3 regions of the Phytopseudomonas flavescens genome follow, and region 1 is predicted to be linked to each of the others. Evidence: predicted binding sites of a transcription regulator. Region 1 holds the regulator's gene; each other region holds the start of a gene.
What was found. The regulator sigma-54, encoded in region 1, starts transcription at its own class of promoters, with help from an activator protein. The targets are predictions, from matches to a motif close to ANTGGCATNNANNTTGCTNT.
Positions count from the first base shown of each region.

Region 2: the regulator sigma-54 is predicted to act here: its motif matches at 6,671-6,690, upstream of glnA (glutamate--ammonia ligase).
Region 3: the regulator sigma-54 is predicted to act here: its motif matches at 9,832-9,851, upstream of FHR27_RS00905 (CmpA/NrtA family ABC transporter substrate-binding protein).

Region 1 covers NZ_JACBYV010000001.1:5,745,406-5,756,095, forward strand. Annotated here, with positions in the region: gene tldD (metalloprotease TldD) at 1-762, shown strand, start outside; gene yjgA (ribosome biogenesis factor YjgA) at 837-1,355, opposite strand; gene pmbA (metalloprotease PmbA) at 1,458-2,804, shown strand; gene FHR27_RS27065 (FagA protein) at 3,111-3,506, shown strand; gene FHR27_RS25605 (class II fumarate hydratase) at 3,499-4,875, shown strand; gene FHR27_RS25610 (hypothetical protein) at 4,941-5,390, shown strand; gene FHR27_RS25615 (superoxide dismutase) at 5,404-6,015, shown strand; gene FHR27_RS25620 (ZIP family metal transporter) at 6,049-6,939, shown strand; gene FHR27_RS25625 (HPr family phosphocarrier protein) at 6,946-7,218, opposite strand; gene rapZ (RNase adapter RapZ) at 7,231-8,088, opposite strand; gene ptsN (PTS IIA-like nitrogen regulatory protein PtsN) at 8,108-8,572, opposite strand; gene hpf (ribosome hibernation-promoting factor, HPF/YfiA family) at 8,588-8,896, opposite strand; gene FHR27_RS25645 (RNA polymerase factor sigma-54) at 8,977-10,485, opposite strand; gene lptB (LPS export ABC transporter ATP-binding protein) at 10,653-10,690, opposite strand, start outside.
Region 2 covers NZ_JACBYV010000001.1:3,957,729-3,968,418, forward strand. Annotated here, with positions in the region: gene FHR27_RS17815 (DUF2339 domain-containing protein) at 1-2,711, opposite strand, end outside; gene typA (translational GTPase TypA) at 3,005-4,825, opposite strand; gene thiI (tRNA uracil 4-sulfurtransferase ThiI) at 4,999-6,453, opposite strand; gene glnA (glutamate--ammonia ligase) at 6,784-8,190, shown strand; gene FHR27_RS17835 (DUF4124 domain-containing protein) at 8,362-8,889, shown strand; gene FHR27_RS17840 (DUF4124 domain-containing protein) at 8,895-9,518, shown strand; gene glnL (nitrogen regulation protein NR(II)) at 9,937-10,690, shown strand, end outside.
Region 3 covers NZ_JACBYV010000001.1:208,157-218,846, reverse strand. Annotated here, with positions in the region: gene FHR27_RS00940 (DUF2489 domain-containing protein) at 1-22, shown strand, start outside; gene FHR27_RS00935 (penicillin acylase family protein) at 152-2,683, shown strand; gene FHR27_RS00930 (NAD(P)/FAD-dependent oxidoreductase) at 3,059-4,324, shown strand; gene FHR27_RS00925 (nitrate reductase) at 4,324-7,077, shown strand; gene cobA (uroporphyrinogen-III C-methyltransferase) at 7,175-7,921, shown strand; gene FHR27_RS00915 (nitrate regulatory protein) at 8,003-9,310, shown strand; gene FHR27_RS00910 (hypothetical protein) at 9,539-9,772, shown strand; gene FHR27_RS00905 (CmpA/NrtA family ABC transporter substrate-binding protein) at 9,986-10,690, shown strand, end outside.

The DNA.
Region 1 (10,690 bases):
GCGCTGCGTCAGGCGTTGGTCAACCTCGAAGCGGTTGCCGCTCCGGCTGGCAACTTGCCGGTGGTGATGGGCGCCGGCTGGTCCGGCGTACTGCTGCACGAGGCGGTCGGCCACGGTCTGGAGGGGGACTTCAACCGCAAGGGCAGCTCCAACTACAGCGGCAAGATCGGCCAGCAGGTGGCTTCCAAGCTGTGCACCATCGTCGATGACGGCACCCTGGCGCAGCGCCGCGGCTCATTGAGCATGGACGACGAAGGCACGCCTACCCAGTGCACCACGCTGATCGAGAACGGTGTGCTCAAGGGCTACATGCAGGACAAGCTCAATGCTCGACTGATGGGTGTGGCACGTACCGGCAACGGCCGTCGCGAGTCCTATGCGCACCTGCCGATGCCTCGCATGACCAATACCTACATGCTGGCCGGCGAGAGCGACCCCGAGGAGATCATCCGTTCGGTGAAGAAGGGCATCTATTGCGCCAACCTGGGCGGTGGTCAGGTCGACATCACCAGCGGCAAGTTCGTGTTCTCGACCAGCGAGGCGTACCTGATCGAGGACGGCAAGATTACCGCTCCGGTCAAGGGTGCGACCCTGATTGGCAACGGCCCGGAAGCCATGAGCAAGGTGTCCATGGTCGGCAACGACCTGGCGCTCGACAGTGGCGTCGGTACCTGTGGCAAGGACGGCCAGTCGGTACCGGTTGGCGTGGGCCAGCCGACGCTGAAGATCGATGCGATCACGGTCGGCGGAACCGGCGCGTGAAACCGCTACCGGCCTCGAGCCACGCTGCGCGATATCCAGCGCTCGTGGCTTGCGGCGTGTGGCCTGCTGCTGTCTTAACGCAGCCCGCGCTGGGTTTCGTCGAGATCGCGGATGTACTTGAAGATCTTGCGTGACGAGGCGGGAGCCTTTTCCTGAGCCGCTTCATGCTGGGCATGGCGGATCAGCGCACGCAGGTGTTGGCGGTCGGCTTCGGGGTACTCGACGACGAATTTTTCGAGCACTTCGTCGTTGCCGGCGATCAGACGATCACGCCAGCGTTCGAGGTTGTGGAAGCGCTCGTTGTACTGGCGCGTGGAGGCGTCCAGCTGATCGAGGAGCGTCAGGATCGCTTCGATGTCCTGATCGCGCATCAGCTTGCCGATGAACTGCATGTGGCGTTTTTTTGCCGCATTGGCGGTGTGCTTTGGCGATTCTTCCAGAGCACGGCGCAGGCCATCGGTAAGCGGTAGCTTGTTCTGCAGATCAGGCTTGAGGCCTGCCAGACGCTGGCCTAGCTCCTGTAACGCGTGGAACTCACGCTTGACCTGGGTTTTGCTCTTCTCGCCGGAGAAGTCGTCGAGGTAATCAGACATTTTGCGGTGATCCAATGGGAAACGCCGCCATGATAGCAGCAAGTTTCTTGCCGTATGCGCGACCAGAGTCGTTGCCGCTGCGGCTATCGTTCAGGAGTCGTTATGAGTGAAGTGGAAGTAGTCGGGCCGGGTGCACTACCGGGCCTTCAGGCGCAGGTCGAACAGATTCTCGCCGAGGCGAAGAAGCAGGGCGCAAGTGCCTGCGAAGTGGCGGTATCGGTGGAGCAGGGGCTGTCCACCAGCGTGCGCCAGCGTGAGGTGGAAACCGTCGAGTTCAATCGCGATCAGGGCTTCGGCATCACCCTTTACCTCGGCCAGCGCAAGGGCTCGGCCAGCACCTCGGCCACCGGCGAGGCAGCGATCCGCGAAACCGTGGCGGCGGCCCTGGCCATCGCCAGGCATGCATCCGAAGACGAGAGCGCCGGTCTTGCCGACGCTGCGCTGATGGCTCGCGATCTGCCGCAGCTGGATCTGTACCACGCCTGGGACATCACGCCGGAGCAAGCGATCGAGCGTGCGCTGGTCTGCGAAGCGGCGGCATTCGACGCCGATCCACGCATTCGCAATGCCGATGGCACCAGCCTGGGAACTCACCAGGGTTGCCGTGTATACGGCAACAGCCACGGCTTCATCGGCGGCTACGCCAGCACCCGGCATAGCCTCAGTTGCGTGATGATCGCCGAAAGCGACGGGCAGATGCAGCGCGACTACTGGTATGACGTGAACCGTCAGGGCGAGCTGCTCGCCGATGCCGCGAGCATCGGGCGTCGCGCCGCCCAGCGAGCGGTCAGCCGCCTCGGTGCCCGCCCGGTGCCAACCTGCGAAGTGCCCGTGCTGTTCTCCGCGGAACTGGCCACCGGCCTGTTCGGCAGCTTTCTCGGGGCGATCTCCGGCGGCGCACTGTATCGCAAGTCATCGTTCCTCGAAGGAACCCTGGGCGAGCAACTGTTTCCCTCCTGGCTGAACCTCGACGAGCGCCCGCACATTCCCCGTGCCATGGGCAGTGCGGCATTCGACGGCGATGGCCTGGCCACCTATGCGAAACCTTTCGTGGAGGGCGGCAGGCTGGTCTCCTACATTCTGGGCACCTACGCCGGGCGCAAACTGGGTATGCCCAGCACCGCCAACGCCGGAGGGGTACACAACCTGTTCGTCAGCCATGGCGATGAAGATCAGCAGGCGCTGATCAAGCGCATGGGCCGTGGGCTGCTGGTCACCGAGTTGATGGGCCACGGTCTGAACATGGTCACCGGCGACTACTCCCGCGGCGCGGGCGGCTACTGGGTGGAGAATGGCGAGATCCAGTTCGCCGTGCAGGAGGTGACCATTGCCGGCAACCTGCGTGACATGCTCAAGCAGATCGTCGCGGTCGGCAGCGATCTGGAGCTGCGCAGCAATATCCGTACGGGCTCGGTGCTTATCGAGAAGATGACCGTCGCGGGCAGTTGATTCGAGTGGGCGCTGCAGGCGCCCGATCGTCGAGGCGCTGACGTTTTCGTTGCCACTCCTGAAAACGTCAGCGGACTCTGGCTAGCCACGCAATGTGGTGGTGCCCGTCTTTTCACTCCGTTTCCCGAATACTGAACGCAGATGGCGGCGTATTGCCGGCCGTTCGGCCATTTTCTCTTTCTGCATCTTTGCCATTGGGCGCAGCCGCGATGCTGCGCGGCGAGACCAATGGCGCTTCACATCAATTCGGTATTGATTATTCTTTCTATATAGGAATTAATATTATTAGCTTTTAAAAGGTGAGCCATGAGATTTCGCTCGAGCAATACGCCCTGTCTGGATTGTTGGTACTGGCTGGGTTTTCGGATCCGTTGCGGGCTGCTTCCCGATGAACCAAGGCTGCTCGAGTTGCACTGGGCACAGGGGCGACAACTGGTCGAGCATGGCCGCCTGTGCCCCTGGCGGATGTCGCTGACCACCCTGAATCTGCTCATGGATACCGCCTGCGATACGGCGCTGCCCTGGCACTGGCGCAGTGTCTGCCTCGATCACGCCTACCGCTCCCTCTACGCGCTGCAGCACCTGGCGACCAATCGCGATCAGCAACACAGTCTGAATCGCGTTCGCAACCGTCTGGCCACCTTGCGCATGCAGCCCTCTCTTTCGATGTCCGAATTGGCAGAAGGAAATCCCTATGAGTAACACCCGGATAGAACGCGACAGCATGGGCGAACTGGCCGTCCCCGCCGAGGCCCTCTACGGTGCCCAGACCCAGCGTGCGGTCAACAATTTCCCGGTATCGGGGCTGGCCATGCCCAAGGCGTTCATTCGTGCGCTGGTACTGGCCAAGGCCGCCGCTGCCCGCGCCAACGTGGATCTGGAGCAGATCCTGCCTGCCCAGGGCGATGCCATCGTTTCAGCGTGCCAGCAACTGCTGGCCGAGGATTTCATGCGTCACTTCCCGGTGGATGTGTTCCAGACCGGTTCCGGCACCAGCTCCAACATGAATGCCAACGAAGTGATCGCCACCCTGGCCACGGGCATTCTCGGCGAGCCGGTGAACCCCAACGATCACGTCAACTGCGGTCAGAGCAGCAACGACATCATCCCCACCACCATCCATGTCAGTGCCGCCATCGAGGTCAGCGAGAATCTGCTGCCGGCGCTCGGTCACCTGCTCAAGGTGCTCTGCGAGAAGTCTCTCGAGGTGCAACCCTTCGTGAAGACCGGTCGTACGCACCTGATGGATGCCATGCCGGTGCGCATGAGCCAGGTGCTCGATGGCTGGGCGCAGCAAATCCAGGGCAATATCCAGCTGCTCACCAGCCTGCTGCCCGCCCTCCAGGCCCTGGCCCAGGGGGGTACAGCGGTCGGTACCGGCATCAACGCGCATCCGCGATTTTCCGAACTATTCTGTCAGGAGCTCAATGCGCTGACAGGTCGGCAATTCACCCCCGGCACCAACTTCTTCGCGCTGATCGGCTCTCAGGACACCGCGGTGGCGCTGTCCGGGCAACTGAAGACCACGGCAGTGTCGCTGATGAAGATCGCCAACGACCTTCGCTGGATGAACTCCGGCCCACTGGCCGGCCTCAGTGAGATCGAACTCGAAGCGCTGCAGCCTGGTTCCTCGATCATGCCGGGCAAGGTCAATCCGGTGATCCCGGAAGCCACCGCCATGGTCGCGGCTCAGGTCATCGGCAATGACACCACCATCGCGGTGGCGGGGCAGTCCGGGAATTTCGAGCTGAACGTGATGTTGCCGGTGATCGCTCACAATCTGCTCGGCAGCATCGAGTTGCTGGCCAATGCCAGCCGCCTGCTGGCGGATCGTGCCATCGCCAGCTTCAAGGTCAACGAGCCGAAGCTCAAGGAAGCACTGGGCCGCAACCCGATTCTGGTAACGGCGCTGAACCCGCTGATCGGTTATCAGAAGGCGGCGGAAATCGCCAAGAAGGCGTATCGCGAAGGTCGGCCGATCATCGACGTGGCCGAGGAAATGACCGATCTGGGGCGTGCCGAACTGGAGCAGTTGCTCAACCCGGAACGCCTTACCGAAGGTGGTCTGTAATCGTTGAAACCGCCGCGCAGGTCATCTGGCCTGCGCATTTTCGTCTCAGGGCGAGGAGGCAATCCATGGAGCAGTGGAAGCGACTCATCCAGGCGGGTAACCGCTACTTCGCCGAGGGTTCCTGGGTCGAGGCGCGGGAACAGTATCTGCAAGCGCTGGCGCTTGCTCAAGTGCTGTTCGAGCGCTGGCGGGATGCCGATGCTGCGGTGGCGGCTTTCGTCGTTTCTCAGCACAACCTGGCCGATCTGCAACTGATGATCGGTCATCCGGAAGGCTCCGCGGAGCACCTCTGTGCCTGCCATGAACACCTGTTGCGCTGCATGGACAGTGAGCATCTGTCGCCGTCCTTGCGCCAGGCCGCACTCAATCACAGCGGCCGAACCTACACCAGTCTGTTGAACTTTGTCGCCGAGCACGGGGCCTACCCCCGTACGGATCGATTGTTGGGCGCCCATGCGCCTGGCGATGTTTCACCGGCAGAACGCCCAGCGTCTGTCGTTCGTCAGTACCATTAGAGGAGTGAAAACCATGCCGTATAGCCTGCCTGCTCTGCCTTACGCCTACGATGCCCTGGAGCCGCACATCGATGCGCAAACCATGGAAATCCATCACAGCAAGCACCACCAGACCTACGTCAACAACCTCAACGCTGCCCTGGAAGGCAACTCGCTCGGCGAGCTGCCGGTCGAAGAGCTGCTGACTCGCCTCAAGGACGTGCCGGAAGACAAGCGCGCTGCGGTGATCAACAACGGTGGTGGACATGCCAACCACTCGCTGTTCTGGACCGTGATGAGCACCAGCGGTGGTGGCGAGCCTCAAGGCGAACTGAAAACCGCCATCGACAGCCAGCTGGGTGGTCTGGAGGCTTTCAAGGAAGCCTTCACCAAAGCCGCACTGACCCGCTTCGGCAGTGGCTGGGCCTGGCTCAGCGTGACGCCGCAGAAGAAACTGGTGGTCGAGAGCACCGGTAACCAGGACAGCCCGCTGATGAACGGCAACACGCCGATCCTCGGTCTGGACGTGTGGGAGCATGCCTACTACCTGCGTTATCAGAACCGTCGTCCCGAATACATCGGTGCGTTCTACAACGTCATCGATTGGGCCGAAGTCGCACGCCGCTATCAGGCCGCTCTGGCCTGATCGCATGCCCATGAGCCCACATCGAGTGTGCCTATGAGCCCGCTGCACGAGTTGATTGCGGCCAATGGCCGCTCCTTTCGCTATGCACTGGGCCTGATGCTGCTCGTTGGCGGCGGGACCATTCTCGCCCTCAAGGTCTGGAGTGGTTTGCAGAGCCGGCTTTCGCCGGCTCTGTGGTATGCCTGGCAAGGTGGCATGCTGTGCGCTCTTGGCACGGCTCTGGGCGCCTTGCCGGTCATTTTCATGCGCAGCATTTCGGCACGTTCGTACACGGCCATGCTGGGTTTGGGCGGGGGCATGATGCTCGCTGCCAGTCTTTTCTCACTACTGCCGCCGGCTTTTCAGCTGGCTGACGAGCAGGGCCTGACCAGCAGTCGGGGCTCATTGCTGGTCGCCGCGGCAGTGGTACTGGGTGCTGGCGCCTTATGGGTGCTGGGCCACGGGTTGTCCCGTACATCGCGAGCGCGGGTAAATCAGGGCGTCGGGTCGAGCGTCTGGCTGTTCGTCATCGCCATCGTGTTGCACAACGTGCCGGAGGGCATGGCGGTCGGCGTGGCGGCTGCAGCCAATCTGGCGAATGCCGACGGTTTGACGCTGGGGATTGCGTTGCAGGACGTGCCCGAGGGGCTGATCATTGCCTTGGTGCTGGCCGGGGCGGGCATGTCGCTCTACAAGGCGGTCTTCTGCGGTGCGGCGTCCGGGTTGGTAGAGCCGCTGTTCGCCGTGCTTTCGGCCTGGCTGGCCGGTGCGTCGCTGCAGCTGCTGCCCTGGGGGCTGGCGATGGCCGCGGGAGCGATGCTCTTCGTGGTGCTGCGCGAGATCATTCCCAAGCTGTATCGGCGCGCTGACGTGCCGCCGGCCTCGCTGGGGTTCGCATCGGGGTTCGTGCTGATGCTGGTTCTGGGCAATGCCCTGAGCGTCTGAGAGCGGTTACTCGCCTTCGTCGAAGTAGTTGTTGATCAAGTCGATCAGCGCCTGCAGGGCCTCCTCTTCCCGTTCGCCCTCGGTCGCCAGATGTACGGTGGTGCCCTTGCCGGCGGCGAGCATCATCACCGCCATGATGCTCTTGCCTTCCACCAGGCTGTCGACGCTGCGCCCGATTTTCACCTGGCAGGGAAAGCGCCCTGCGACTCCGACGAACTTGGCGGCGGCACGCGCATGCAGGCCGAGTTTGTTGATGATGGTGATTTCACGGGCGGGCATCGCGGCAATTCCTTAACTGAGGTCGCGGTGGCGGATCTGAACGTTCTTCAGCAGCGGTTTGAGGGCGTGGCCCAGGCGGTTGGCGAGATACACCGAACGATGATGGCCACCGGTGCAGCCAATCGCAACGGTGACGTAGGAGCGATTGCTGGCAGCGAAGCGCGGCAGCCATTTGTGCAGGTAGGCGAAGATGTCCTGGTACATGTCCTGGACGTCCTCCTGGGCTGCGAGGTATTCCTCCACCGGCTGTTCGAGGCCCGTGAAGTCACGCAGCTCGGGCTTCCAGTAGGGGTTGGGCAGGCAGCGCACGTCGAACACCAGATCCGCATCCACTGGCATCCCCCGTTTGAAACCGAAGGACTCGATCAGGTAGGCGGTGCCCGGCTCCGGCTGGTTGAGCAGGCGCAGCTTGAGGGTGTCGCGCAGTTGGTAGAGATTCAGGTGAGTGGTGTCGATCTTGAGGTCGGCACGGTCGATGATCGGGCTCAGCAGCTTGGTCTCGTCGACCATGGCCTCGGCCAGCGAGCGCTGGTCGTTGGTCAGCGGATGACGCCTGCGCGTCTCCGAAAAGCGCTTGAGCAGCGTTTCTTCGCTGGCATCCAGGTACAGGACATCGCAGCGGATATTGCGGCCGCGCACTTCGTCGAGCAGTTCGGAGAAACGCTTGAGCTGGCTGGGCAGGTTGCGTGCGTCTATCGACACCGCGACTTGCGGGTGCAACAGCTCGGTGTGCAGCAACGCCCGTTCGGCCAGCTCGGGAAGCAGGCCGGCAGGCAGATTGTCGATGCAATAGAAGCCGTTGTCCTCGAGCACGTCGAGAGCGGTGCTCTTGCCCGAGCCGGAACGGCCGCTGACGATGATCAGGCGCATGGGCTCATCCTGTGTAGGGCTATTGGCCGTTCTGCACGTTCACTACGGTCTGGTACAGCGATTGACTGTCCTGAGCCTGGCGCAGTCGCTCGCGAACGTCCTCGCGGTCGAACATGCTGGCGATCTGGCGCAGCAGTTCCAGGTGCTCATCGGTCGCTGCTTCGGGAACCAGCAGCACGAACAGCAAATCGACAGGGGCGCCATCGATTGCGTCGAAATCCACCGCGGCGTCGAGTTTCAGCAGCGCACTGATCGGTGAGCTGCACCCGGGCAAGCGGCAATGAGGAATGGCGATGCCATTGCCGAAACCGGTCGAGCCGAGTTTCTCCCGGGCGATCAGGCTTTCATAGATGGTCTGGCCATCGAGATCGGGCAGGTCGCGCGCGATCACGGCAGCTATCTGTTCGAGTACACGCTTTTTACTGCCGCCCGGCACGTTCACGAGGGAACGGCCGGGGGTCAGGATATTTTCAAGTCGGATCATAGGAGAAGGACGAGGTCAGCGGGCCATTGCGCCCTGCTGGCGGTCGAGCTGTTTTTCCTTGTGCTTGATGAGTTGGCGGTCAAGTTTGTCGGTCAGTAGATCGATGGCGGCGTACATGTCTTCATGCTCGGCATTGGCCACCACTTCGCCTCCGGCGATGTGCAAGGTGGCTTCGACTTTCTGCTTGAGCTTCTCGACCTCCAGGATGACCTGCACATTGGTGATCTTGTCGAAGTGCCGCTCGAGACGTCCGAGCTTTTCCTCGATGTAGCTGCGTAGTGCGTCTGTCACATCCAGCTGGTGCCCACTGATGTTGACTTGCATACCGCTTCTCCTTGTTGCCGTGTGTGAGTGGCAGGCTATACACCTGCCGCAGGAACACTGGGGCTCTACTACAAGGCCGCTCACATCAGTCGTTTGCGTTCGCTCGAAGGCGCTATACCGAGCGATTCACGGTACTTGGCGACTGTGCGGCGCGCCACTTGAATGCCCTGTGCTTCCAGTAAACCAGCGATCTTGCTATCGCTCAATGGCTTTTTCGCATTTTCCGCGGCGACCAGTTTCTTGATGATCGCGCGGATCGCGGTGGACGAACATTCGCCGCCTTCGGAGGTGCTGACGTGGCTGGAGAAGAAGTATTTCAGCTCGTAAATGCCACGCGGTGTATGCATGTACTTCTGGGTGGTGACGCGTGAGATGGTCGATTCGTGCATGCCCACCGCTTCGGCGATGTCGTGCAGTACCAACGGCTTCATGGCTTCGTCGCCGTAGTCGAGGAAGCCGCGCTGGTGTTCGACGATCTGCGTCGCGACCTTCATCAGGGTTTCGTTGCGGCTCTGCAGGCTCTTGATGAACCAGCGTGCTTCCTGCAACTGATTGCGCATGAAGGTGTTGTCGGCGCTGGAGTCGGCGCGCTTCACGAAGCCTGCGTACTGCGCGTTGACGCGCAGGCGAGGCATGGCCTCCTGGTTGAGTTCCACCAGCCAGCGATCGTTGTGCTTGCGCACGATCACGTCAGGCACCACGTACTCGGGCTCGCTCGATTCGATCTGCGAACCGGGGCGCGGGTTGAGGCTCTGAATCAGCTCGATGACCGGGCGCAGCTCGTCTTCCTTGAGCTTCATGCGGCGCATCAGCTGGCTGTAGTCGCGGCTGCCGAGCAGGTCGAGGTAGTCACTGGTGAGGCGCTGGGCCTCGCTCAGCCAGGGGGTATTGGCCGGCAGTTGGCGCAGTTGCAGAAGCAGGCACTCGCGCAGGTCGCGGGCGGCGATGCCGGAAGGCTCGAACTGCTGGATGCGGTGCAGCACGGCTTCGACTTCATCGAGCTCGACATCGAGTTCGGGGTCGAAGGCGTCGGTGATTTCTTCGAGGGTTTCCTCGAGGTAGCCCTGACCATTGATGCAGTCGATCAGCGTCACTGCGATGAGGCGGTCCTTGTCGGACATAGGTGCCAGGTTGAGTTGCCAGAGCATGTGACTCTGCAGGCTCTCGCCGGCAGAGGTGCGAGTGGTGAAGTCCCACTCGTCGTCATCATTGCTTGGCAGGCTGCTGGCGCTGGTCTGATAGACGTCTTCCCAGGCCGTGTCGACCGGCAGTTCGCTGGGGATTCGCTCGCCCCATTCGCCTTCTTCCAGATTGTCGACGGTCTGGGTGTTTTCCTGGAAAGTTGGTTCCTGAAATTTCTCTTCCTGAGCGGCCGCCGTGGGTGCGCTTTCCGCGCCGTCGGCCATGGGGTCCGAATTGTCGAAGTCGTCGCCTTCTTCCTGACGCTCGAGCATCGGGTTCGACTCCAGTGCCTCCTGGATCTCCTGTTGCAGATCCAGCGTGGACAGTTGGAGCAGGCGAATGGCTTGTTGCAGCTGCGGTGTCATCGTCAGCTGCTGGCCCATTTTCAGGACTAGCGATGGTTTCATTGCAGACCTTATCTGGCGTCTGTGCGCGATCCACGACAGGGCGCCAAAGCGCCACTAGGAAGCAAATTATATGCCTGAATCCGAGTGCTTTGCCTAGAGCCCGTTACCATTTCATTACGACCCTGTCGTGGGTAGCGGGCGCTGGGCGTTCATCGGCGGGAAATTCGTTACAGGCGGAATTCGTGGCCCAGATAGACTTCCTTGA
Region 2 (10,690 bases), 1.8 Mb from region 1:
AGCCAGAACCAGCCCAGCAGAAGGACTGCCACCGGCGTGGCCGCATAGCTGCGGTACTCCTGTGGATAAGCCGCTACCGGCCAGGGCAACGCGCGGCGCAGGCTCATCAGCATCAGGAAGGCACAGGGCACCAGTACCCAGCCCAGCCAGCGCCAGGCGTTGTAGTGTTCGGCCAGGGCAGAGAACAGGAAGCGCAGTTCCAGCGCCAGTATGCCCAGCAACAACCAGCAACCGAGCACGTGGCCGATCCGGATCAATGCCTCCGGAGCCAGCCCCTGAACGCGGCGCAGCATCAGGAAATGCAGGGCGAACAGCGCTGGCCAGGCAAGCCAGCCGAGCGCCGCCAGCGGGTGATAGCCAAGGTGCCAGGTGAGCAGCACGGCACCGAATCCCAACGGCACCAGCGCCAGGCTGAACACCGCCAGTGCTGGCCAGCGCTGACGCACGGCGAACAGGGTGGTAACGGCCAGGCTGACCACGGCAACCAGCAGGAATCCGTGCCCCTGCAGGTCGTCCGGCACGAAACGCGAAATTTCGCTCAGCGCGGCCATTGACCACCAGGCCGCGCACCAGAACAACGCCACATGCGACAACTCCTGCAAGTCCAGCGGCAGAAGATCGGAGCGGGTCACACGCGCCGCGAGGTGCAGGCGCCAGGCGCAGAACAGGCCCGCCAAGGCCAGCAGCGCAGGCGCCCAGAACGTCAGGTGGGCCAGCGGTCGCAGGGCCTCGGCGACCACGCTCTGACCGAGGCCGTCACTGAAGGTCAGGTAGATCATCCCACCAAGCACCTGCACGACGAAGGCACTGATCAGCACGCTGCGCGCCCCCAGATACAGCCCGGCGAGCAGCGTCGCCACGCCCGCCACGGCCCAGGCGGCGGCAGTGCCGTAGGGGCCGAAGCACAGAGGCCCCATCAGGTAGAGAAATGCCAGACCGACGCAGGCCAGCACCGGTTGCAGCTGACGCTCGCGATCCGCCAGCCGATCGCCTGCACCACGCACCTGCAGGAAGCTGAACAGCAGGGCCACACCGAGCATCAGCGCGCCAAGCGCCGAGCCTTCGAGCAAGGTCTCATCGCCGAAGCGCAGGCCCCACAGGTACGCCACTGCAGCGCCCACCTGCAGCAGCAGGGCGAACAGACGCGCGAACAGCCGTTGCTGACGCACTGCCAGCCAGTACAGGCCAGCACCCTCGACCGCCCAGGCCGCGGACGTCCAGCGCGCATCCAGACCCAGTGGAATGGCCAGGGTGGCGAAGATCACGCCCAGCGCCAGGCAGGTTTCCATCAACAGCACGGCACGCCCTGGCGCACGCGCAACCAGTACCCGGGCCAGCAGCATGTACAGCAGGCCCATGGCCAGGGCGCTGAAAGCAGGACCGAAAGGCAGGTGCTGAACCACCGCGTATTGCAGACCGAAGCCCACCAGCGGCGTACCGAACAGCACGCTGCCATCGACGTAACCGGCCTGACGCGCCGACCACTTGAGCAGCGCCTCGCGGGAGTCGTTTTCCGGCTCGGTCGGTGCCTCGATCAGGCGCCGCCGGGCGAACAGCAGGCCGATGGCGACGTACATCAGGAAGAACAGCAGCAGGAACGCCTGGGTGCTGGGCCACAGGTCCGTGGTGTAGGAGCGCAGGCCCCAGGCCAGGCCGATACCGAAGGTGCCGACGAAACCGATCAGATTGAGCTCGCGCCAGGCCTTGAACCAGGCGATGGCGAAGATCCCGGCGTTGAGCAGGGCGAAATAGCTGAACAGGGCGACGTGACTACCACCACCACTGGAGGCCAGGATCGGTGCGGCGAAACCGCCCAGCGCCGCCGCCGCGGCCAGGCCACGGGCGTCCTGCAGGATGGCCAGCACGGCCGAGCAGAGGGTCACCACCACCAGCAGCACCATGGCCACCTGCGGGGAAAGCAGAGGATGCAAACGCATGGCCGCGAATACCGTCAGGTACAACACGGCGATCCCCCCGCCCTGCATCAGCAAGGCATAGGCAGGTCGCCGCTGACGCAACCACCAGCCCAGTGCCAGCAGCGCGATCGCCGCCAGCGCCACTGCTGCGTAGCGCAACTCGATGGCCACCACCACCCGCTCCGAGGCGTAGCGCAGCAGGAAAGCCAGGCCCAGGAACAGCAGCACCAGCCCCACGCGCAATACGGTGTTGCCGCCGAGCAGCCAGTCTCGCGCCGCAGTGATGCCACGTTCGAGCCAGGTCGGCGCCGGCGGCTCGGCGCCCTGCCCGGCAGCCGGTAGAGGCGTCGCGACAAGTAGCTCCAAGGTGGGCTGCGGGCTCACCTGTGCAGGTGGTGCAGCCGGCTTGGCAGCATGCAGTACCAGGTCGAGTTCCCAGTCACGCTCGACGGTCGGCGCGACAGGCGCCGCAGCGGCAGACTCCACAGGAGTCCGGACTGGCGCTACGTCGGGCTGTTCGGGCAGCGTATCGGTGCGCGGCTGCGCAGCGCCCTGCTCCAGGCGCAGGAGGCGCTCGTGCAGGTCGCCGGTGCCATGGTTGAAGCGGGCAATCAGCTCCGCCAGAGATTTACGCAGCGCCTCATGCTGAAGCTTCAGCGCATGCAGCGCGAGCGCCTGCCCTGCCGCCAGCCCAAGCAGGGCACCCAGCGCCGCCCCGGCCATCGCTTCGCCATTCGTCGCGCCCAGCAACAGCGCGCCGAGCACCAGTCCGACCAGCATGAAAATCCACTGCATGCACTCGCATCCTTGAAGAGAAAACCATCCATGCCGGGCGCAGGCCTGACAGACCCCGCAGTATATGGGCTTCACACGTTCAGATGATGGCGTCGCTCACAATTGTGGACGACGGCAATGGAACGGCAAAACCCGGCAATTTTTCGCACCGATACTGACAACGTGAAAGGTGACTTGTCATGGCAGCGGGCAAGATTTCCGGGTGCGCTTGCCGTTGTCAGCGCGATCAACGCCCACAAAAAAGCCCCCGCAGGCTCACGCCGGCGGGGGCTCTCTAGTCAGCTAGAACCGGATCAGTTCTTGGCTTTCTTGGCAGCGCGGGTGCGCTCGCCTTCGTCGAGGATCTTCTTGCGAAGACGGATCGACTTCGGCGTCACTTCGCACAGCTCGTCGTCCTGGATGAATTCCAGAGCCTGCTCCAGCGTGAAGCGGACCGGCGGAACCAGAGCGATGGTTTCGTCCTTACCCGAAGCACGCATGTTGTCGAGCTTCTTGCCTTTGGTTGGGTTGACGCCCAGGTCGTTGTCGCGGCTGTTCAGACCGATGATCTGACCGTTGTAGATCTCCTGGCCGTGCTCGACGAACAGCTTGCCGCGCGCCTGCAGGGTTTCCAGGGAGTAGGTCAGCGCCTTGCCGGTATCGATCGACACCAGTACGCCGTTCTGACGGCCGGACATGTGGCCCGACTTCATCACGTCGTAACGGTCGAAGATCGAGGTCAGGATGCCTGCACCGTTGGTCAGGGTCAGGAAGGCGTTACGGAAGCCGATCAGACCACGCGCCGGGATGTTGTATTCCAGACGTACGCGACCTTTGCCATCCGGCACCATGTTGCTCAGGTCGCCTTTACGCAGACCCATTTCTTCCATGACCTTGCCCTGGGATTCTTCCGGGATGTCGATGGTGACGTTTTCGTACGGCTCGTGCTTGGCACCGTCGACTTCACGGATGATCACTTCCGGACGACCAACGCCCATTTCGAAGCCTTCGCGGCGCATGTTCTCGATCAGTACCGACAGGTGCAGTTCACCACGGCCGGAGACCTTGAACTTGTCGGCCGAGTCACCTTCTTCAACACGCAGGGCAACGTTGTACAGCAGCTCCTTGTCCAGGCGCTCCTTGATGTTACGGCTGGTGACGAACTTGCCTTCCTTGCCGCAGAACGGCGAATCGTTGACCTGGAAGGTCATGGATACGGTCGGTTCGTCGACGGTCAGCGGGGTCATCGCTTCGACGTTGTTCTGGTCGCACAGGGTGTCGGAGATGAACAGCTCGTCCATGCCGCTGACGCAGACGATGTCGCCAGCGGTGGCTTCTTCGACGTCCACACGGTGCAGACCGTGGTGGCCCATCAGCTTGAGGATACGGCCATTACGCTTCTTGCCGTTGACGTCGATGGCGGTAACCGGAGTGTTCGGCTTGACGCGACCACGGGCGATACGGCCAACACCGATGATGCCCAGGAAGCTGTTGTAGTCCAGTGCCGAGATCTGCATCTGGAACGGACCGTCGATGTCGACGTTCGGCGCGGGAACGTGGTCGACGATGGCCTGGTACAGCGGGGCCAGGTCTTCAGCCATGTCGGTGTGATCCAGACCGGCGATGCCGTTCAGGGCCGAGGCGTAGACAACCTGGAAGTCCAGCTGTTCTTCGGTGGCACCGAGGTTGTCGAACAGGTCGAAGATCTGGTCCATGACCCAATCCGGACGCGCGCCCGGACGGTCGATCTTGTTGATCACCACGATCGGACGCAGGCCGGCTTCGAAGGCCTTCTTGGTCACGAAACGGGTTTGCGGCATCGGGCCGTCCTGGGCGTCAACGACCAGCAGCACGGAGTCGACCATCGACATCACGCGCTCTACTTCACCGCCGAAGTCGGCGTGGCCGGGGGTGTCGACGATGTTGATGCGGTAGTTGTTCCACTTGATGGCGGTGTTCTTGGCCAGAATGGTAATGCCGCGCTCTTTCTCCTGGTCGTTGCTGTCCATCACGCGCTCGTCGTTGAGCTCGCTGCGCTCCAGGGTGCCGGACTGACGCAGCAGGGCGTCAACCAGGGTGGTCTTACCATGGTCAACGTGGGCGATGATGGCGATGTTGCGTAGATTCTCGATCACAGTAGTGGTCTCGTAGGTTGGGTCGGGCTACCCAGCAGTTGCATTCAGCGGCCCAACGCGAAAAATCGGGATTAAGGATAAAGGCAGTCTGTTAACGATGTGTGGCGACAAACTCGTCGCCAATCGGGTCGGGAGGGCGATGGCGGATGCTGCCGCCATTGAGCCCGGGCGTCTTATGCCGGACGATAAACGCGCACATTGGCATGTCCCTCGCTCAGCAGGTGGTGGGCATGCAGGCGACTCATCACCCCTCGGTCGCAATACAGGAGGTACTGGCGGCTAGCATCCAGTTCCTTGAAACGGTTGTTGATGGCATAGAACGGCATGGCCTGCAGGTCGATACCGGCGAGCTCGAGCGGCTCGTCCTCGACCTGATCGGGGTGACGAATATCGATCACCACGTGGCCCGGCAACGCCTCGGCGACTTCCTCGACCTGCACGTCCTGGCCCAGCTCTTCGATCACCCGATCGATAGCGATCAGGCGTGCCCGCTCGAGGGCGCGCTCGAGCACGGCCATGTCGAACTGCTCTTCTTCATAAACGACGCGATTGGGCTTGGCTTTGGTGGTCGGGTTCACCGAAATCACGCCGCAGTATTCTGGCATGTGCCGGGCGAACTCGGCGGTGCCGATAGCCTCGGCGGTATCGATGATGTCCTGTTTATGGCTGGTGATCAGCGGGCGCAGTACCAGCTTGTCGGTGACCGAATCGATCACCGAGAGGTTCGGCAGGGTCTGGCTGGATACCTGGCTGATCGCTTCACCGGTGACCAGCGCATCGATCTGCAGGCGATCGGCCAGACGGCTGGCGACGCGCAGCATCATACGCTTGAGGGTCACGCCCATGTAGCTGTTGTCGACCTTGCCGAGAATCTCGCCGAGCACTTCCTCGAACGGCACGCTGATGAACAGCACGCGCTGCGAGCGACCGTACTTCTGCCACAGATAATGGGCGACTTCCATCACGCCCAGTTCGTGGGCACGACCACCGAGATTGAAGAAACAGAAATGGGTCATCAGGCCGCGGCGCATGATCTGGTAAGCGGCGACGGTAGAGTCGAAACCACCGGACATCAGCACCAGAGTCTGCTCCAGCGAGCCCAGCGGATAACCGCCCATGCCCGGATGCTGGTGATGAATGACGAACAGGCGCTGATCGCGGATCTCGATGCGCACCTCGATCTCGGGCTTCTTCAGGTCGATACCTGCAGCGCCGCATTGCTGGCGCAACTGGCTGCCGACATGACGCTCGACATCGATGGAGGAGAAAGAATGCCGGCCACCGCGCTTGCAGCGCACTGAAAAGATCTTGCCCGGCAGCAGGTCGCCGTAATGAAGCTTGCACTTTTCGACGATATCGTCGAAGTCGCCCAACGGGTATTCGTCGATCTGCAGAAAATGCACGATGCCCGGCACGCAGCTAAGGCGCTCCACGAGCTCGTGCAGAAGCCTGGCCTCGGTGACCTCGGTCTTCACTTCCAGATTGTCCCAGACACCGGTCACCTGCAGTTGCGGATCGAGATCACGCGTGACTGCACGGATGTTCTTGGCCAACTGCCGGATGAAGTTCTTGCGAACCGGCGGGCTCTTGATGGTGATTTCCGGAAAGACTTTGACGATCAGTTTCATGGGAGCAAATGTCGGGCACCAGGGCCTGAAAAACAGGGGCGCGGATTATAGCGGAAATTGCTCAAGCTTTGACCAAAAATCCTCAAACATTCCGCCATCGCACCAATATCGAGCACGATGTTAAATATTCGCACCAATAAGGAGCCACGCCGATGCGCGTTGATGAGAGGATACCCGCGCCAGCGCTGGTTTTCAGGGCATGAGCCCATCACGGGGCACTGGCATGCAAATTGCTCCCTTGTGAGGCAGGGTGTCCTGGCAGACCATCTTGCCCGGCGTCACGAACTCAAAGAAGGGTCAATAGAAGACCCTATCCACCTGGAGGACAACATGTCTAAGGCTGTTCAACTGATCAAAGAACACGACGTGAAGTGGGTTGACCTGCGCTTCACCGACACCAAGGGCAAGCAGCACCACGTGACCATGCCGGCCCGTGATGCCCTGGACGACGAATTCTTCGAAGTCGGCAAGATGTTCGACGGTTCCTCCATCCATGGCTGGAAAGGCATCGAAGCCTCCGACATGATCCTGCTGCCGGATGACAGCACTGCCGTTCTCGACCCGTTCACCGAAGAGCCGACCCTGATCCTGGTCTGCGACATCATCGAGCCGAGCACCATGCAAGGCTACGATCGTGACCCGCGCTCCATCGCTCGTCGCGCCGAGGAATACCTGAAAACCACCGGTATCGGTGACACCGTATTCGTAGGCCCGGAGCCAGAGTTCTTCATCTTCGACGAAGTGAAGTTCAAGTCCGACATCTCCGGCTCCATGTTCAAGATCTACTCCGAACAGGGTTCCTGGAACACCGACGCCGACATCGAAGGCGGCAACAAGGGCCACCGCCCAGCCGTCAAAGGCGGTTATTTCCCGGTTCCGCCGTGCGACCACGACCACGAAATCCGTACTGCCATGTGTAATGCCATGGAAGAAATGGGCCTGGTCATCGAAGTTCACCACCACGAAGTGGCGACTGCCGGTCAGAACGAAATCGGCGTGAAGTTCAACACCCTGGTGGCCAAGGCCGACGAAACCCAGACCCTGAAGTACTGCGTGCACAACGTGGCCGATGCCTACGGCAAAACCGCCACCTTCATGCCGAAGCCGCTGTACGGCGACAACGGTTCGGGCATGCACGTACACATCTCGGTCTCCAAAGACGGCAAGAACACCTTCGCCGGTGAAGGCTATGCCGGCCTGTCGGAAACCGCGCTGTACTTCATCGGCGGCATCATCAAGCACGGTAAGGCCCTGAACGGCTTCACCAACCCGTCGACCAACTCCTACAAGCGTCTGGTTCCAGGCTTCGAAGCGCCGGTCATGCTGGCCTACTCGGCTCGCAACCGTTCCGCCTCGATCCGTATCCCATACGTTTCCAGCCCGAAAGCCCGCCGCATCGAAGCGCGCTTCCCGGATCCGGCTGCCAACCCCTACCTGGCCTTCGCAGCACTGCTGATGGCCGGCCTGGACGGCATCCAGAACAAGATCCACCCTGGCGACGCTGCGGACAAGAACCTGTACGACCTGCCGCCGGAAGAAGGCAAGCTGATCCCGCAGGTTTGCGGCAGCCTGAAAGAAGCCCTGGAAGAGCTGGACAAGGGCCGCGCATTCCTGACCAAGGGCGGCGTGTTCTCCGACGACTTCATCGATGCCTACATCGAGCTGAAATCGGAAGAAGAAATCAAGGTGCGCACTTTCGTGCACCCGCTGGAATACGACCTGTACTACAGCGTCTAAACCAGCCTCGCTGCACATAGCGGCGTGACAGAAACCTCCCCAGCTCTGCCGGGGAGGTTTTTTTATGCCTGCCATTTCATGGGCGCAGTGCAAATCCTTGGCGTCGCACGCTTGCCAGCGCGCCGCCGCGGTGCAAGGCTACTCACATCATCCAGATCGGAGACCGGCCCCATGCGCCGCACGCTCGCTTGCCTGTTGCTGATACTGGCCCTGCCGGTCAGCGCACAGATCTACAAGTACACCGATGCCAACGGCAACACGGTGTTCACCAATCAGCCCCCCGAGGGCACCAAGGCCGAGAGTGTCGAGCTGAAGCCGATCAATACCACGGAGCCGGCGGCCGCGCCCGCGCAGCCGGCCACGCCCCGACTGAGCGAGATGCCTCAGAACCCTTATCAGATACTGGCGCTGCGCGACCTGCCCAGTGACGAAGCGCTACGCGCCAACAACGGCACCTTCTCGGTAGGCGTCACCATCGAGCCCCGCCTGGGTCCCGGCCACAGCCTGCGCCTGATACTGGATGGAAAACCCTATGGCTCGCCCAGTAACGTGCCGCGCCTGCAGGTGAATCAGATTGACCGTGGCGAGCACAGCCTGGCGGTTGCCGTCATGCAGGGCGAGCAGATCGTCCAGCAGAGCGAAACGCGCACCTTCACGGTGCAACGCACCAGCACCAACAGCCCGGCCCGAGGTAAGTGATCACCATGCGCGCCCTGCTTTTCGGCCTTTTGCTGATCGCCCTGCCCTGCCTCGCCCAGGTTTATACCTATGTGGATGCAGAGGGTAATCGCGTGTTCACCGATAAACCGCGAGACGGCAACGCCCAGCAGGTGCAGATGGCACCATCCAACCGCATCGAGCCTGCGCAACCGCGCAGCACGCCCCCTACCGCACCAGTCGCACCCCAGCCGGTGCTTGGCTACGAGCTACTGAGAATCACCATTCCGCAACCGGACGCGACCATCAACGACAACGCCGGCAACCTGATCGTCACCGTCAACAGCGACCCAGCTCTGCACCCGGGCCATAGCTATCGCCTGCTACTGGACGGCCAACCGGTCGGCAGCGCCGGGCGTAGTCCGGTATTCCCCCTCGAGAACGTCGACCGAGGCACTCACCAGATCGCCGTGGAAATCATCACCGAGGGCGGCATCATCGTCGAGCGCACGCCCAGCCAGCCTTTCCACATGAAGCGGGTAACCCTGGCCCAGAAGCGCAAGGTTCGCCCCTGCGAGAAAACCGACTACGGCGTGCGTCCGGAATGCCCGCTCAAGGACAAGCCGAAAGAGGAAGACAAGGGCATCATCAGCATCCTGCCTTTCCTGTAATACCCGCCGCGGCGACACGACCGGCGCCGCAAGACACTCCGCCTCAAATCACTTCGCACCAATAAGGTGCGCATCAACGCACCTATTTCTATACTCGTCCCAAATTGGCACACGACGATTTTCATCGTTGCGCCGAAAAGTTGCCAAATCCGGCCCATTGCGCCTTTGCGCGCGTCTTTAGAGGGCTTTGGTTTGCTTCTTGCATTTTCTCCCGCACTGCCGGATGGCCCGAGGTGCGCCTCGACCGCCATACCCTCCGGCCCTTCTGCAGCAAACCGCACGAGGAACGAATTTTGGCTGGCCCACACCCGCAACGAGACACGCCAAGCTGCGCCACGTTGCCAGACAACGGCCATCGCCTTGTCCAGACATCCCCTGCTGGCGGATGCACTGCGGGCAAGCCCCTGGAGCTTGCCCGATGATCATCAATGAAGCCCTGCACCGCCTGCTGCTCGACAACCTGACCACAGCCACGCTGCTGCTCAATGCCGACCTGCGCCTGGAATACATGAACCCTGCCGCCGAAATGCTTCTGGCCGTCAGCGGTCAACGCAGCCACGGCCAGTTCATCAGCGAACTGTTCACCGAAACCCGGGAAGCCCTGGGCGCTCTGCGCCAGGCGGTCGCCGAGGCGCATCCGTTCAACAAACGCGAGGCCGTGCTGACCACCCAGACCGGCCAGAGCCTGACCGTCGACTACGCCGTCACGCCCGTACTCAGCCGCGGCGAAACCATGCTGCTGCTCGAGGTGCATCCTCGTGATCGCCTGCTGCGCATCACCAAGGAAGAAGCCCAGCTCTCCAAGCAGGAGACCACCAAACTGCTGGTCCGCGGCCTGGCCCACGAAATCAAGAACCCGCTGGGCGGCATTCGCGGCGCGGCCCAGTTGCTGGCCCGCGAGCTGCCGGAGGAAAGCCTCAAGGATTACACCAACGTCATCATCGAAGAGTCGGACCGCCTGCGCAATCTGGTCGATCGCATGCTCGGCTCCAACAAGCTGCCATCGCTGGCGGTCACCAATGTGCACGAAGTACTGGAACGCGTCGCCAGCTTGGTCGAAGCCGAGAGCCAGGGCAGCATCGTGCTGGTGCGCGACTATGACCCGAGCATCCCGGACCTGATCATCGACCGCGAACAGATGATCCAGGCCGTACTCAACATCGTGCGCAATG
Region 3 (10,690 bases), 5.5 Mb from region 1:
CGGACTGAGCACGCGCCCATAACCCATGGGGCGACGACCGTCGCTCCGATCACGGCGCCACTTGCCAGGCGCCATGCCGCTCTCTACCTTTAGCGCCATTCGCATCCGGGCACCCGCCCACCACCGCCATTTTCCGCCAGGAGTCCGCCGCATGCTGCCGCGCGCTTTCCGTCCTCTCGCCACCTTTGGCCTCGCCGGCCTCGTTACCGGCCTGGTCGCGCTGAGCGGCTGCCAGTCTCTGCTCGATAGCCGCTACCGCAACAGCGTGCACCCGGATCAGGGTTCCTTCCGTGTCCAGGGGCTGGCGCAAACCGCCTCGGTACGCCGCAACCCGCTGGGCATGCCATTGATCGAGACCCATACCTTTCACGACGCCCTGTTCACCCTCGGCTACGTGCACGCCAGCGATCGCCTTAGCCAGATGGTCAGTCTGCGTCTGATGGCCGAGGGTCGCCTGGCGGAAATGGCCGGCCCTGGCGTGCTGGAAATGGACCGTTTCATGCGCGCGGTGAACCTCAAGAAGAGCGCCGAGGTGCTCTACAAGAATGCCTCGCCGCGGATGAAGGCGTTCTTCGAAGTCTATGCCCGTGGCGTCAACGCCTACCTGTTCCGCTATCGTGACAAGCTGCCGATGGACCTGGCCGAAGCCGGCTACCGGCCGCCTTACTGGAAGCCCGAAGATTCGGTGATGATCTTCTGCCTGCTCAACTTCGGCCTCTCGGTGAACCTGCAGGAAGAGATCGCGGCCCTGACCCTGACCCAGAAAGTCGGCGCGGACAAACTGGCCTGGCTGCTGCCGACCTACCCGGACGAGCCATTACCGTTCGAGGAAGCCGAAAAACTCAAGGGCCTGGCTCTCGGCGGCAACATTCCCGGCCTTCAGGCGGTGAAGAGCGCTGCCGCTCAGGTGTCCGAGCGGCACATGCTCGGCGTCGCCGCCTCAAACAACTGGGCCATCGCGCCCTCGCGCAGTCGCAGCGGCAAGAGCCTGCTGGCCAACGACACCCATCTGCCGATCGAGCTGCCCTCGGTATGGAGCTTCGTGCAGATTCGTGCGCCGAAATTCCAGGCATCGGGCGTGACGGTCGCGGGCATACCCGCCGTGGTTGCCGGTTTCAACGGCAAGCTCGCCTGGGGCATGACCATGGTGATGGGCGACAATCAGGACCTGTTCCTCGAACAGGTCAAGCGTGAAGGCAATCGCCTTCTGTATCTCGCCGATGGCAAATGGCAGCCAGCTCAGGAGCGCCAGGAAACCTTCTTCATCAAGGGTCAGAAACCGATTCGCGAAACACTCTACGAAACCCGTCACGGCGCGCTGCTCAACAGCGTGCTGGGCGAGCGCAAGCATCCGCTGCAACCCCTGCAGTTGCAGAGTGGTTACGGCCTGGCGCTGCAGACCACCCAGTTCGAAGACGACGCCAGCCTCGACGCCTTCTTCGATCTGTCGCGCGCGCAGTCGGTGGAACAGGCCTTCGAGGCAGCCCGGGAAATCCGTGCCATGCCACTGAACCTGGTGTTCGCCGATGCCGAGCATATCGGCTGGCAGGTCACCGGGCGCTTCCCCAACCGCCGCGGCGGCCAGGGCCTGGTGCCATCGCCGGGCTGGGACAGCCGCTACGAGTGGGATGGCTTCGCCGACCCGATGCTCCATCCTTACGACCAGGACCCGCAGCAAGGCTGGCTGGGTAGCGCCAATCAGCGCAGCGTGCCTCGCGGTTATGGCATGCAGCTTTCCAACTCCTGGTACGCCCCGGAGCGCTACGAGCGCATCGCGCAGTTGGCCGGCAGCGGTCGCCATGACACGCAAAGCATGATTGCCATGCAATACGATCAGACCTCGCCTTTCGTCGCCAAGCTGCAGAACATGTTCGAAGCGCAGAACATGGCCGCACCACTGCGCCAGGCCATCGACCGCCTGCCGGAGGCACAGCGTGGCAAGGCCCGTGAAGCCCTGAGCCGCTTGATGGCCTTCGACGGCAAGCTCTCCGCGACCTCCGCGGACGCAGCCGTGTATGGCGCCTTCCTGCACGAAAGCGCGCGGCAGATCTTCCTCGACGAACTCGGCCCGGAAACCTCGAAGACCTGGAAGGCGCTGGTCGATACCGCCAACCTCTCCTATTCGGCCCAGGCCGATCACCTGCTCGGCCGTGAAGACAGCCCGTTCTGGGACGACGTGCGTACCCCGCAGAAGGAAGACAAACCGGCGATTCTCGCCCGCAGCCTGGCGGCCAGCATCGAGCTGCTCGAGCAGCGCCTGGGCGCTGAACGCACCGCCTGGCAATGGGGCAAGCTGCACACTTACGAGTGGCTGAGCGGTAGCACGCAGATGGCGCCCTACCTCGGCGCCGGTCAGCGCGCCAGCATCGGCTCCCTGAAGGGCTATCTGGACCGCGGCCCCTACCCGGCCGGCGGTGATCACAGCACGTTGAACGTCTCGGCCTACAACTGGGGTCAGGACTTCGATACCTGGCTGATCCCGAGCATGCGGATGATCGTCGACTTCGGTCGCGAGGAACCGATGATCGGCCTGAACAGCTCCGGGCAATCGGGCAACCCGGCCAGCCCGCACTATGCCGACGGCATCGATGCCTGGCGGCGGGCCAAGTACCTGAGTTTCCCCGTGCAGCAGCAGAATCTGGAGAAGACCTACGGCAGCAAACGCCTGCTGCTGACGCCTTGACGCACAAACCAGGTGCGCAACGCACCAACAACGCGCAGAGATAGCCCTCACCATAGGGTCGATCAGGCGTAGCCAGCGGCACAGGATGCTGGCTGCGCCCTGCCCCGCCCAATCACGGCCAGGAACTGGGCGACGCGGGGTTGCGGCTTCGCGCCGCTGACTCTCGGAGCCATTTTCTGCTTGCGGTACGACTCTGCCGCGCCGTTCCCGGGCAATTGGCACACTCCCTGCTCATGTCCCTGCAGACATAGAGCACGCCGGTAGCCGGCAGGGCTCCCCGAAACGAATCGGGATCGGACAAAGGCGTCCTTGCACTACGGTGCAGGACGCCTTTTTTTGTTTGCCGCGATTCACTCAGGGCCACGGAGGTAGCGGATGAAACGATTGAAACTGGTGATGATCGGCAATGGCATGGCCGGCGTACGCACGCTGGAGGAACTGCTCAAGATCGCTCCCGACCTCTACGACATCACCGTGTTCGGCGCCGAGCCGCACCCCAACTACAACCGCATCCTGCTCTCACCGGTGCTGGCGGGCGAACAGACCTTCGATGACATCGTGCTCAACGAATTGAGCTGGTACACCGAGCACGGCATCCATCTGCTGCTGGGCCGCAAGGTGGTGGAAATCGACCGGGTGCACCGCCGGGTGATCGCCGATGATGGCAGCAGTGCCGATTATGACCGACTGTTGATCGCCACCGGCTCGCGGCCATTCATCCTGCCGATACCGGGCAATGGTCTGGCAGGCGTGATCGGCTACCGGGATATCGCCGACACCCGCTGCATGCTCGACAGCGCCAACCTGCACCGTCGTGCGGTGGTCATCGGCGGCGGCCTGCTCGGTCTGGAGGCGGCACATGGCCTCAAGCTGCGTGGCATGGATGTGAGCGTGGTACACAACGGCGCCACCCTGCTGGAACGCCAGCTCGACGAGCGTGCTGGCAGGCTGCTGCAGAGCGCCTTGGAACGACGCGGCCTGCACTTCGCCCTGGGCAAGCAGACCGCCGAGCTGATCGGCACCGACAGCGGCCGGGTCAGCGCCGTGCGCTTCAGCGATGGTGAACAACTGCCCGCCGACCTGGTGGTGATGGCCGCCGGTATTCGCCCCAACATCGAACTGGCCCAGCACGCAGGCCTGCCCTGCGCGCGCGGTATTCTGGTCAACGATACGCTGCAGAGCTTCGACCCCCGGGTCTACGCCGTCGGCGAGTGCGTCAGCCACCGTGGCGTCGCCTACGGCCTGGTGGCACCATTGTTCGAACAGGCGCGGGTATGTGCCAGCCACCTGGCCATGCAGGGCTTTCGCCGCTATCTCGGCTCGCTGACCGCCACCAAGCTAAAGGTCACCGGTATCGACCTGTTCTCCGCAGGTGACTTCGCTGGCGGCCCAGGGACGCAGAGTATCGTTCTCGACGACCCGATCACTGGCAGCTATCGCAAACTGGTGCTGAAGAACGACGTGCTGGTCGGCGCCTGCCTGTATGGCGATACCGCCGATGGCGCCTGGTATCTGCAACTGATCCGCGAAGGTCGCCAGGTGGCGGATATCCGCGACATGCTGATGTTCGGCGAGGATGCGGTGAGCAGCCTGTCATCCACCTGCAGCACCGATCCGATTCTCCTGCAGGGAGCGGCCTGATGGGTGTTCAGGAACTCAGCGGCGTGACACGCACCAGCGCGTCGACCTGCTGTTATTGCGGCGTCGGCTGCGGCGTGCTGATCGAGCACGACGGCAAGCGCATTCTTGGCGTCAGCGGCGATCCCGCGCACCCGGCGAACTTCGGCAAGCTGTGCAGCAAGGGCGCATCGCTGCACCTGACCGGCGATCTCGCCGCCCGCGCCCTGTACCCCGAACTGCGCCTCGGCAAAGGGCTGGGTCGTGTTCGTACCGACTGGGACAGCGCCCTCGATCATGCTGCCGATGTGTTCGCCGAAACGATTCGCCAGCACGGCCCGGACAGCGTCGCGTTCTATATCTCCGGGCAGTTGCTGACCGAGGACTACTACGCCTTCAACAAGCTGGCCCGCGCGCTGGTCGGCACCAACAATATCGACAGCAATTCACGCCTGTGCATGTCGTCGGCCGTGGTCGGCTACAAGCGCAGCCTGGGTGCCGATGCGCCGCCCTGCTCGTACGAAGACATCGAGCAGGCCGACACGCTACTGATCATCGGCAGCAACATGGCCTATGCCCACCCGATCCTGTTTCGCCGTCTGGAGGCGGCCAAGGCAGCAAACCCGCAGATGAAGGTGATCGTCGTCGACCCGCGGCGCACCGACACCTGCGACCTCGCCGACCTGCACCTGGCCATCGCGCCCGGCAGCGATGTGGCGCTCCTGCACGGCGTGCTGCACCTGCTGCTGGAACAGGGGCGTATCGACCACGCTTTCATCGAGGCGCACACCGAAGGCTTCGAGGCGCTACACGCGTTGGTCGCCGACTACGAGCCTGCGCGCGTCGCCCAGCTCTGCGCAATCAGCGAAGCGGATTTGCGCCGCTGTGCGGACTGGATCGGCAGCTCGCCGCGTTTTCTGTCGCTGTGGTGCATGGGCGTCAATCAGTCCACCGCCGGCACCGCAAAGAACGCCGCGATCATCAACCTGCACCTGGCCACCGGGCAGATCGGCAAGATCGGCAGCGGGCCCTTTTCCCTTACCGGCCAGCCCAATGCCATGGGCGGTCGGGAAACCGGTAGCCTGTCCAATCTGCTGCCCGGTCACCGTGAAGCCGCCAACCCGGAACACCGCGCCGAAGTGGCCGCTTACTGGGGCGTCGACGCTCTGCCGGAAACCCCTGGCCTCAGCGCCATCGAGCTGTTCGAGGCAGTGGGCAGCGGCAAGATCAAGGCGCTGTGGATCGCCTGCACCAACCCGGCCCAGTCCATGCCGGACCAGCACAGCATTCACAAGGCCCTGAGCGACTGCCCTTTCGTGGTCGTGCAGGAGGCTTTCTTCACCACCGAAACCTGCCGCTACGCCGACCTGCTGTTGCCGGCCGCCAGCTGGGGCGAGAAGGAGGGCACGGTGACCAACTCCGAGCGCCGCGTCAGTCGCGTGCGCCGTGCCGTACCGGCACCTGGTGAGGCGCGGGCCGACTGGTCGATCACCTGCGACTTCGCCAGGCGCCTGGAAACCCGCCTGCCGGGCGTGCCGTCCGGGCATTTCGCCTTCGAGAAGTGCGAGCAGCTGTTCGAGGAATACAAGGTCCTGACACGCGGTCGAGATCTGGATCTCTGCGGCCTCGACTACGCGCTGCTGGAAGCACGTGGCCCGCAGCAATGGCCCTTTCCCGAAGGTGCGCAGAGCGGCACGCCGCGCCTCTATGGCGACGGCCGTTTTCCGAGCGCCAACGGCCGCGCACGTTTCATCGCCGAGGCCTACCAGCCGGCCAAAGAGCAACGCGACAGGCACTACCCGCTGACGCTCAACACCGGGCGCCTGCGCGATCAGTGGCATGGCATGAGCCGTACCGGCACCGCGGCACGGCTATTCGCCCATGTCGAGGAACCGTTGCTCGATCTGCACCCGCACGACATGGCGCAACGGCACCTGCAGAACGGCCAACTGGTCGAAGTGCGCAGCCGCCGCGGCACACTGGTGGTGCGCGTACAGACCGACGCCAGTCTGCAACAGGGCCAGGCGTTCCTGCCCATGCACTGGGGAGATCGCTTTCTCAAGGGCCTGGGCGTCAATGTCCTGACCCTGCCGGCGTTCGATCCGCTATCGAAGCAGCCGGAGCTGAAACACGCCGGCATCGACGTGCAGCCCATCGACCTGCCCTGGAGCTTCCACGCGCTGATCGAAGGTGATGTTCAGCAACGCCTGCAAGCCCTGCGCCCGCTGTGCGAAACCTTCGCCTACGCCAGCTTCGGCCTGGCCGGCCGCGAGACCTCGGCACTGGTGATGCGCGTCGCCCACCATCATGCGCCCGATGCCGGGCTGCTCGAGCTGCTTCAGGAACAACTGGGCCTGGCCGAAGGACCGGTGATCCGCTACGACGACCCTCGTGGCGACCCTGGCCGCCAGCCCATTCACAAGCGCGTGCGTATCGACGGCGGTCGCCTGACAGGCTTCTCCCTGAGCGGTGAAACCCTGGCTCGTGGCTGGCTGCGCGACCTCTGGCAAAATCAGACCTCGCTCGATGACGACAGCGGCCTGGGGCTGCGCCGCTGGCTGCTGGCGCCAATGCAGAGCCCGCCCGGCCAGACTCGCCCGCAGACCGGCAAGACCCTGTGCACCTGCATGAACGTCAGCGAGGCGGCAGTGCGCGAGGGCATCGAGCGCGGCTGCGACCTGATCGCGCTCAAACAGAATCTCGGCTGCGGCACCCAGTGCGGCTCCTGCGTACCTGAAATCAAGCGTCTGCTGGCGCTACAGACCATCGAAGCCTAGCGAAGACTGGGTTGAACCTAGGGTCTGTTGACGTTTCAGCGCGAGCCGCGTTGCCGTGCGGAAACGTCAACAGCCCCTACAGAGAAGGATTACCGTGATGAACCCAAGCGTTTGGCTGATCGGCGCCGGCCCAGGCGACCCGGAACTGCTCACCCTCAAGGCGGTGCGTGCCCTCGGCCTGGCCGACGTGGTGCTGATCGATGACCTGGTCAACCCGCAGGTGCTGGAGCACTGCCCCGGTGCCCGGGTGATCCGCGTGGGCAAGCGCGGAGGCTGCCGCTCAACGCCCCAGGCCTTCATCCATCGCCTGATGCTGCGCTATGCCCGCCAGGGCAAGGTGGTCGCACGCCTCAAGGGGGGTGACCCGTGCATCTTCGGTCGTGGTGGCGAAGAGGCCGACTGGCTGGCCGCCCGCGGCGTGCACTGCGAGATCGTCAACGGCATCACCGCCGGCCTGGCCGCGGCGACCCGCTGCGGTATCTCCCTGACGCTGCGCGGTGTCGCCCGCGGCGTCACCCTGGTGACCGCACACACTCAGGATGGCAGCTCGCCCAACTGGCAGGCGCTGGCCGACAGCGGCACGACGCTGGTGGTGTACATGGGCATCGCCACCCTGGCCGATACCCGCCAGCATCTGCTCGAGGCAGGCATGGCGGCGCATACCGCCGTGGCGATGATCGAGAACGCCTCGCTGCCGGATCAACGCGAATGCCGCAGCACCCTGCTGGAGATGGCCGACGCCGCCTTGGCGTTCAGGCTGAAAAGCCCGGCCATTCTGGTGATTGGCGACGTGGTCGGCGCCGCCATGGACGCCGCCAGAGAACTGGAGATGCGCAGCGCCTGAGCCAAAAGCAGTCCGGCAAAGGCAACTGGACTGCTATTTGCACTGTTTTAGTTCAACCGTACTGCCTGAAAGACTGCCCTCATGCCTGACACCACCATGCCTGCCGCCCTGCGTTTCATGCTCGCCGCCCGCCGTTGCGAGCTGCAGGGCCTGGAAAGCCTGTCCTTCACCTGCCAACTGGTGACCCATATCAGCCAGTTGGTGCACCACCTGCAGAAGGAACGGGGCTACTCCAACATCTATCTCGGCAACCAGTCGAGCCATTACCTGCACCAACTTGATGCACACAGTGCCGAATCAGCCGCCGTAGAGCGCCAGGTACACGAATGCTTCATGGCCATGGATACCGCCCAGGCCAATGCCGCGGACCGTGCCCGTCTGTTCAACCGCATCGCCTATGTATTGCATGGCCTGGACGAACTGCCCGGATTGCGGCGTCGTATCCGTGAACTGGAGCCCACGCCACGCCTGGCCACCCAGGCCTTCACACGGCTGATCGGCGGCTTGCTGGCCGTGGTCTTCGAAGCCGCCGATACCGCTGTCGATCCAGGCATCACCCGGCTGCTGGTGGCCATGTTCAACTTCATGCAGGGCAAGGAGCTGGCCGGCCAGGAGCGCGCTGCCGGCGTGGAAGGCTTCTCGCGCGGGCATTTCGATGCCGAGTTGCAGGAGCGCCTGCAGCATCTCGAAGACGGCCAGGAGCGCTGCTTCGATGTGTTCGGCGAGTTCGCCGATAACGAAGCAGTGGCGCTCTGGCAGCAGATTCACGGTGGCGACACCGTCGCTCAGGTGATCAGCCTGCGCGGCATCGCCAAGCGTACCTCGGCCAATGCCACCGTGGATCCAAGCCTCTGTGAGCTGTGGTTCGAACTCAATACCCGGCGCATCGATGCCATGAAGGAGGTGGAAAACCACCTCGCCAATCGCCTGCTGGAGCATTGCCGTAGCAGTATCGCCGAGGCCCATGCAGACCTGGACAACCATCGCACGCTGCTCAAGCGCCTGGCGCAGATGGATGTCGGCAGCGATCAGGCGCTGCTGTTCAGCGTGCACAGCAGCACGCTGGACAGTGCGCCTCAGGATTCGGTGGGCAACCACCTGGCGCGCTCGGTGCTCGACCTGCTGCACGAGCAGAACCAGCGTCTGCAGCGGGTCAGCGACGAGCTCAAGGAAACCCGCGAGACCCTCAACGAACGCAAGCTGATCGAGCGAGCCAAGAAGCTGCTGATGAACGATTACCGGCTCAGTGAAGAAGATGCCTACGCACGCCTGCGCCAATCCGCCATGGAACGCAGCATGCGGCTGGTCGACGTGGCCCAGAGCCTGCTCGCCTTCGCCGCCCGCAAGGCCCAGGAAAATCCGCGCGCAGACAAGGGCAAGCGCGGCTGAGTGGAGCGCTTGCCTGCCAGGCATCGCTCGCCATCCCTGCTCGAATCTATTCACGATCTTTCGACGCTGCAGCCATGTGCAATGGCTGCAGCGATCATCGGTGCAGTCTCTGTGGGAGCGGGCGGGGACGCCCGTTCCCACAGGTAAGGCAACAATGTCTGCTTTTGATGTCGACCCATCGAAACAAGCGTTTTTTGATACACGGAGATAGCGCAGCGATTCCCGCCCGTGAAAGCAGTTTTCGCTGAACCGCCAGCACCCAGTTCGAACTCCACCCTCAGTATCGCCTCGCTCGACCGCATTCTCCCGATGCCCAAAAACGAACTCGCCATGCACCTGCTGCGCGCACTGAAGGGACATCGCGCCCTGCTGCTGTGCGGCGGCAAATGTCGCCCGCTTGGCTCGCGGATGGTCGACGCGTGTCGGACGCGCTTCGAAAAGCCTTCCTTCTCAAGCAGTTAACGCATCGATGTATGCTGCACGGCGGCGATCGCCTCGCCGTCGAATCAGGCGACAGGATGTCTGGCATGCAACCTGCTAAGTCCATCATGAGTGAGGCAGGCACTGCCCCTCCACAATCCGAATTCTGGACAACGGCGTCCACCCTCGTTGCAGCCCGAGCGCTGCCATGAGAGTGACGCCGTTTTTTTATGCGTGCCTTTTGGGGAAAACGATATGGACGACAAGCCACGTACATTGCCGAGCATCGACGACAGCACCAGCCAGCCGCGCCGTACCTTTCTCAAGCAGTCCATGGGTCTGCTTGGTGGCGGTGCGCTGATGAGCCTGCTGCCGGCGGGGCTGAGCAGCGCGGTATGGGCTGCCGGCAGCGATGGTCTGGAGACCACCAAGGCCAAGCTCGGCTTCATCGCCCTGACCGACGCCGCACCGCTGTTCGTGGCCGATGAACTGGGCCTGTTCGCCAAGCACGGGATGACCGGCGTGGAAGTGCTCAAGCAATCGTCGTGGGGCACCACTCGCGACAATCTGGTGCTTGGCGCCGGCAGTGGCGGCATCGATGGTGCCCATATCCTCACGCCGATGCCCTATCTGATGGCCGCCGGCAAGGTCACCACCAACAACACCCCATTGCCGATGTATGTGCTGGCGCGCCTGAACCTCAACGGTCAGGGCATTTCCATCAGCAAGGAATACCAGGACCTCAAACTCGGCACCGACGCCAGCGCCTTCAAGCAGGCCGTCGCCGCCAAACTTGCCAAGGGCCAGAAAATCGCCGCGGCCATGACCTTTCCCGGCGGCACCCACGACCTGTGGTTGCGCTACTGGATGGCAGCCGGCGGCATCGAGCCCAACAAGGATCTGCCGACGGTGGTGATCCCGCCACCGCAAATGGTCGCCAACATGAAGGTCGGCAGCATG